Regions from separate parts of the Embleya sp. NPDC050154 genome, predicted to be linked through region 3. Evidence: riboswitches for the same ligand, from Rfam matches in the RefSeq annotation. Region 3 holds a riboswitch; each other region holds the start of a gene.

Evidence for each region. A riboswitch is a leader RNA that binds a small molecule or an ion and turns the genes downstream of it on or off. The one in region 3 is predicted to bind cyclic di-AMP.
Region 1: it holds a riboswitch for cyclic di-AMP, as region 3 does, so the genes downstream of both, ACIBSV_RS34105 (NlpC/P60 family protein) here and ACIBSV_RS16935 (transglycosylase family protein) in region 3, are expected to answer to the same signal.
Region 2: it holds a riboswitch for cyclic di-AMP, as region 3 does, so the genes downstream of both, ACIBSV_RS03200 (NlpC/P60 family protein) here and ACIBSV_RS16935 (transglycosylase family protein) in region 3, are expected to answer to the same signal.

The regions. Positions count from the first base shown of each region.
Region 1 is NZ_JBITJP010000019.1:217,431-219,685, reverse strand. Features, by position in the region: gene ACIBSV_RS34115 (PIG-L deacetylase family protein) at 1-388, shown strand, start outside; gene ACIBSV_RS34110 (hypothetical protein) at 449-805, opposite strand; cyclic di-AMP (ydaO/yuaA leader) riboswitch at 1,150-1,287, shown strand; gene ACIBSV_RS34105 (NlpC/P60 family protein) at 1,297-2,255, shown strand, end outside.
Region 2 is NZ_JBITJP010000001.1:695,880-698,134, reverse strand. Features, by position in the region: gene ACIBSV_RS03205 (TMEM165/GDT1 family protein) at 69-653, shown strand; cyclic di-AMP (ydaO/yuaA leader) riboswitch at 1,060-1,252, shown strand; gene ACIBSV_RS03200 (NlpC/P60 family protein) at 1,259-2,233, shown strand.
Region 3 is NZ_JBITJP010000007.1:87,017-89,271, reverse strand. Features, by position in the region: gene ACIBSV_RS16940 (nucleobase:cation symporter-2 family protein) at 1-89, shown strand, start outside; gene ACIBSV_RS16935 (transglycosylase family protein) at 211-849, opposite strand; cyclic di-AMP (ydaO/yuaA leader) riboswitch at 955-1,146, opposite strand; gene ACIBSV_RS16930 (EthD family reductase) at 1,343-1,678, opposite strand; gene ACIBSV_RS16925 (phosphoenolpyruvate hydrolase family protein) at 1,822-2,255, opposite strand, start outside.

The sequences.
Region 1 (2,255 bases), on a different contig from region 3:
CATGGTGATCCCCAGCCCCGAGCGGGACTGGACGCGGCTCGCGCCCAGCCATCCGGATCATCTGGAGGCGGGCGAGGCGGCGATGCGGGCGATCTACCCGGACGCCCGGAACCCCTTCGCGCACCCCGAGCTGTTGGACGCGGAGGGACTGCGGGAGTGGACCGTGCCGGAGACGTGGTTGTCGCCGACGGGGGATCCGGACCACGCGGTCGAGGTGAGCGCGGTGTTCGAGCGCAAGATGGCGGCGCTGTTGTCGCACGCGAGTCAGACGAGTCATCTGTCCGGGCTGCGCGAGGAGGTCACCGGGATGCTCGGCCGCAATGCCCTGCGGTTCGGTCTGGGCGCGGGGCGGATGGCCGAGGTGTTCCGGGTGGTGGACACCGCCTAGCGCATTCGGCGAGAGATCGAGGACGCGCCTGGGCGGTGAGCCGGCGGGCCCGGCGCCGGCTCAGGTCCACATGACGGCGATGGCGATGTTCGCCACGGTCAGCAGGCCGATCGCGCCGAGGACCTTCGGGGAGACCCGGTCCGCGGCGCGATTGCCCCAGACCAGCAGCAGGATCGCCAGCAGGATCACCAGCTTGGTGCCGATCTTGGCGTTGTCCACGTCCTGGTCCAGGCCCGCCTGGACCACCCCGACCAGCGCCAGACCGGTGACGAGCATGGTCAGCGCACCGTGCGTCATCGCGGGCACGATCCGCACGTCGCCGGTGCGCAGCCCGGACATCTGGGTGAGGAAGCCGCCGAGCAGGGACGCAATGCCCACGATGTGCAGGACCAGCAGGATCTGCCGCAGAACGTCCACGTCGTACAACTCCTCGTCGGCTCCTCGCGCGGCGCCCGGGACGCCGTCGTCGTTGCGGGTCGCAGCTTAGCCGGCGGCCGATAAGGGACCTTCCGGTTGGTCATACGCCGGCAATATGCGCCAAACGGCTCAAGATCGACTTTCGGGAATCCGGGCGCTTTTCCCGTGATACGGGGAGAAGGAAACGGTGACCTTGGTAAAGTTTTGGCAATGCAGAGGCCAATGGTGATGGTCGTGACACGCCTGTGACTAGTGTTCTGCGACAGGCGATCGGCTCGACGTCGGCCACCCGGTCGACACGATCGCCTCCGCCGAATTCGGGGACGCGTTTCGGTGACGGTGGGTGACCACCGTCGTCGCGACGAGAAGCCGGAACCGGGGACCCTCGCAGTCCCTGGGGTGAATCGGTGCTCCGGCACCGTAGGGCGCCTTCTTCCGCCCGAACCCGTCAGCTAACCCGGTAGGCGGCCGAGGAAGGAGACCCGCCACCAGTGGCGTCCCAACGTCGACCCGGGCAGCACCGCAAGCCCAAGCCGCGCACCGCCGTCCGTACCGCAGCGACCGTCGTCACGGCCGCGGCGACGATGACCGGCGTGATGACCTTCGCCGGCACCGCGAGCGCGGATCCCGCGCAGTCGTTCCAGCAGACCAAGGAACGCGTCAACCAACTGCACAGCGACGTGATCAAGGCCACCGACGCCGCCAACGGCGTCGAGGAGCAGATCACCAAGCAGCAGGGCACCGCGAACCAGACGCAGGCCCGGATCGCCGAGGAACAGGCCGCGCTGAACGCCCTGCGCGACCAGATCGGTGTCCTGGCGGCCAACCAGTACCGCAGCGGCGGCCTGCCGCCGTCGCTCTCGCTCGCGCTCAGCGGCGACCCCGAGGGTTACCTGCAGAAGTCGCAGATGATGTCCCAGCTCGACGGCCAGCAGGCCGCCAAGCTGAAGCAGATCGCGGCGCAGGCCCGAGTTCTCCAGCAGGACCGCACCGAGGCCTCCTCGCAGCTCGCGGAACTGGAGAAGCTGCGGACCGAGCTGAACAAGAACAAGGCCGACATCCAGGCCAAGCTCTCCGAGGCCCAGCGGCTGCTGAACACGCTCACCGAGCAGCAGAAGAAGGAAGTCCTCGACTCGGACGAGCACGCGGGCGACACCTCGCGTACGCCCGACCGCAGCTCGCGGGACAAGGAGAAGGACACCGCGCCGGCGACCAACATCCCGGCCTCCGGCCGGGCCCAGGCCGCGATCAGCTACGCGTTGGCGCAGATCGGCAAGCCGTACGTCTCCGGCGCCGAGGGCCCCGGCTCGTTCGACTGCTCCGGCCTGACCCAGGCGTCCTGGAAGGCGGCGAACGTCTCGCTCAGCCGCACCACCTGGACCCAGATCAACGACGGTCCCAAGATCGCCAAGAGCGCCCTCCAGCCGGGCGACCTGGTGTTCTACTACTC
Region 2 (2,255 bases), on a different contig from region 3:
GGTCCTCCGGTTGCCGTGCGGCGCTTCGTGAAGACCCGGGGCCCGGCTCTCGCAGAAAGCCACCCGGAATGCACCTCGACCTTCTGGCGATCCTGACCGCCTTCGGGCTGATCTTCCTCGCCGAGCTCCCGGACAAGACGATGTTCGCGTCGCTTGCCATGGGCACCCGCATGCGTCCGCTCTACGTGTGGTTCGGCACCTCGACCGCGTTCGTCGTGCACGTCGCCCTCGCCGTCGGCGCGGGCGGCCTGCTCGGCCTGCTCCCCGGCTGGATCGTCAAGCTCGTCTCCGCCGCCCTGTTCGGCTTCGGCGCCTTCATGTTGTTGCGCGGCGGTGCGGGCGAGGACGACGAGGACACCGCGGGCAAGAGCGTGACCGGCTTCCGGCCGGTCTTCGCGACCGCCTTCACGGCCGTGTTCATCAGCGAGTGGGGCGACCTCACCCAGATCACCACGGCCAACCTGGCCGCCACGAACGGCACCTGGTCCACCGCGATCGGCTCGGCCGCGGCACTGATGTCGGTGTCCGCGTTGGCCCTGCTCGCCGGGCGGTTCATCGCCAAGCGCGTCCCGCTGCAAACGGTGCAGCGGATCGGCGGCCTGTGCATGCTCGGGCTGGCGATCTGGTCGCTGGTGGAGGTGTTCACCGGCTGACCCGCCCCCGGTGATGCCTCGCCCCTGCGGATGGCGCCCGCGCCGCGGTCACCCGACGGCGGCGGGACGGATGGGTGCATCGCCGGCATGTCCGGCACGACCAGTCGATCGGTTGCCCGAAATGTGATGTAGGCCGCATGGATAAAACGGACATAAATTATATAGCCGACTTCGAGCCGCAATTCATTTTCCGCGCTCCGCGACGAGTCTCGACTATTTTCCGTTACCGCACGATCACACCACTCTCCGAGATATCCCCTCGTCATCACCGGTACCCCGGAGCCGAACACGGGAGAGATGTCGCTTTTATTCCGCCTTTACCCGCAGGGCGAAGTCGGGGTTTCGGTTGTGATCAGGCATCCGCATTGCCTACCTTTCTCGCCGATTCACCTTTCGGGTGAACCCTGTCGCCGGTACGCCGAATCCCGTCGCCGGCAGCGGGAGGTCTACATCGAAGAATCCGACGGGAGCGGGGGAACCAGGTGAATCGCCGTGGCCGGGATCGTTCCGGTGACGGCTAGGGGTGAAGTCGCGTAACGCGACCGGGCTGCTCCAGTCCGAATCCGACAGCTCACCTCGTAGGCGACAGGAGAGGACCCCATTTCATGCTGTCCACAAACGCTCGCCATCGTGCCGCTCGACCCACCAACGTCCGCCGCTTCGTCGCGGCGGTGGGCATCGCCGGCATGGGTGTCGTGCTCCCGGTCGCCACCGCCGGTGCCGCCCCGGCGCAGGCCCCCTCCACCTCCGAGCAGTCCCCCTCCACCGTGCTGTCGGCGACCCCCACCGCGGCGGTCGACGCGGCCCCGGTCCAGGCCGCGCCCGCCGCGCCGGAGACCGACACGGCCGCCGACAAGGCCCGCTACGTGGTCCAGGCCGGCGACACGCTGTTCCGGCTCGCCCAGACCAACCAGGTCAACGGCGGCTGGCAGAGCCTGTACGAGCTCAACCGCGACGTGCTGCTGTCCGGCCCGGACCTGATCGAGATCGGCCAGACCCTGCGGCTGGACGGCTCGGCGCCCGCGGCACCCAAGGCCGCCGCGCCCGCCAAGCCGAGCATCAAGGTCCAGCCCAAGACCTCCGTCACGCCCGGCAAGACCACCCCCAAGCCGGCGAGCAAGCCGTCGGCCGACGTGTCGGTCAAGCCCGCCGCCAAGGCCCCCGCCAAGCCCGCCACCGGCGGCTCGAAGGGCAACCAGGCGCCGACCGGCGGCTCCTCGACCGCGTCGAGCAGCAAGGCCGCCCAGGCCGTGGCCTTCGCCAAGGCGCAGATCGGCAAGCCGTACGTGTACGGCGCCACCGGCCCCAACGCGTACGACTGCTCGGGTCTGGTCCAGGCCGCGTACAAGTCCGCGGGCATCTCGCTGCCCCGCGTGACCAACGACCAGTTCGCCGCCGACACGCGCGTGTCGGTCGCCAACCTGCAGCCCGGCGACCTGGTGTTCTTCTACTCCGGCATCAGCCACGTCGGCATCTACATCGGCGACGGCAAGATGGTGCACGCCCCGAACCCGCGCAAGTCGGTCGAGATCGCCTCGATCAACACCATGCCGATCGCCGGCGCCACCCGCCCGGCCTGATCGAACCGGGCAAACCGCCGCC
Region 3 (2,255 bases):
GATCCGCGTCCGGCGAAGCGGCCGACGAACCGGCTATCCCCGCCCCCACCCGGTCCACCGAACCCGCCGAACTGCCCAGCCGGGCCTGATCGATCGACGAAGCGAACGGCAACACGGCCAATCGACATCCCGTTTCGATCACCACCGACCGGACATGGGCGTGGGCCCCGCCGAAGTACTCGACGGGGCCCACGTGTTGCCGTTCGTGTGTCAGACGGAGAGCTTGGTGCCCACGCTGATCACGTTCGGGTTGTCACCGATGACACCCGAGTTGGCGCTGTACAGGGCCTGGTAGCCACCCTTGACGCCGAGCTTGGCGGCGACGGAGGAGAGCGTGTCACCGGCCTTGACGGTGTAGCTGCCGGAGCCCGAAGCCTGCTTGCTCGCGGCCGACTTCGACGCGTCCTGCGCAGCGACGTCCTGCTTCGGCTGCACCCGGACCTTCGGCGCATCGGCGCCGGAGTTGCGCGGTGCGGTCTCGGTCGCCGACTCGGCCTTGGCCGCGGCCTTCGGCGCGTCCTGGGCCTTGGTCTTGCCGGTGGTCGAGGACTCGGCCGTGGCGGACGCGTTGCCGCCCTTGGCCAGACCGGCCTTCTGCGAACAGACCGGCCAGGCGCCGGGGCCCTGCGCGGCCAGCACGCGCTCGGCGACCGCGATCTGCTGTGCCTTGCTCGCCTGCGCGGCACTGGCCGCGTACTCGCCGCCGCCGAAGGCGTTCCAGGTGCTCGGGGTGAACTGCAGACCGCCGGAGAAGCCGTTGCCCGTGTTGATGCTCCAATTCCCGGTGCTCTCGCACTGCGCGACCGCGTCCCACGTGGACGAGGACGCCGCGTTCGCGCTGCCCGCCATGCCCACGAGGGGAAGGACGAGACCCGCACCGGCGGCGACGGCGATGCCGGCGCGACGGCCACGAGAGAGCGAGCGAACGGGAGCGGTGATGGCACGGAAGGTCATTGATTACCTCGTCGGGCGCCTACGAAGTTAGCTGTCGGGTTCGGACGATTGGCCCGGCCTCGCCTGAAAACAGGCATGACTTCACCCCACGGCATCGACATTGCCGATGCCGGCACTCACTTGGTTCCCCCGCTCCTGCCGCCAGTCGATATCGACTGCTTCCCTCGGGCGGCGGCAGGATTCGGCGTACCGCCCGGGGAGTCCGCTTGTGCGAACAACCACGAAGCTACGCACCGGGCCGCCGGGTTGGCAAACATTTCGGGCGCTTTGTGAGGTGCCCCATAAGCAGGAATAACACCGATTTGCCCGATATGTCGCCATCCTCGCAGGTCACGGCGCCGGCGTCCACGGTGCGCGGCCGCGTGGTCACCCGTGCTTCACCGTCGGGCTATTCCGTCGCGGGCAGCTCCACAGGTACGACTACCCGCTCCTCGTCCCAAAGGAACGTCGCGCCGCCGGTCGCGAAATTGGCGACATCGGCCACCGTGGCCCGGCCCTCGGGCGAATCCAGGGTCGCCTGGAGACCCGCGCGAGTCGGCGCGTACAACCCGACCACCAGGTAATAGGGCGGCTGCGCGCCGGAGGGGTCCGGATCGCACTTGCCGATGGTCCAGCCGGTCAATCCCGGCATCGTGCGGGCGAGCGGGACGTGCTTCTCCCAGTAATAGGCGTCGAACGCCGCCGGGTCCTCGGGGTGGCCATACAGCACGGTCAGCTTGTACACACGCGACTCCTCGCGGTCGTGGTGGATGTGTCTCCTGCCGGTGGCGCCCTGTGCTTCCCGCCTCCGACGTGGGACGCCCTGTGCGTCCCACCGGTACCGCCCGGCGCCCGGCACGTGCTGCCCGGATTCGTACGGCGCGGCGCCTACCGGGCTCCGATCGCCTTGAACGCCCGCGCCTGCTCGGTGATGGCCGTCTCGGTCGGCAGCCGTTCCATGCTGGAGGCGCCGAAGAAGCCCACCACGCCGGTGGTGTGCGCCAGCACGTACGCGGCATCCTCGGGCTCGGCGATCGGCCCGCCGTGACACAGCACCAGCACGTCCGGGTTCACCTCCGCCGCCGCGTCGCGCATGCGCTGCACCCGCTCCACCGCCTCGTCGAGCGAGACCGCGGTGCTCGCGCCGATGCTGCCCTTGGTGGTCAGCCCCAGGTGCGGGACCAGGACGTCCGCGCCGGCCGCGGCCATCGCGCGGGCCTGCTCCGGGTCGAAGACGTAGGGCGCGGTGAGCAGGCCGCGCTCGGCGGCCAGCCGGATCATCTCCACCTCCAGGTCGTAGCCCATGCCGGTCTCCTCCAGGT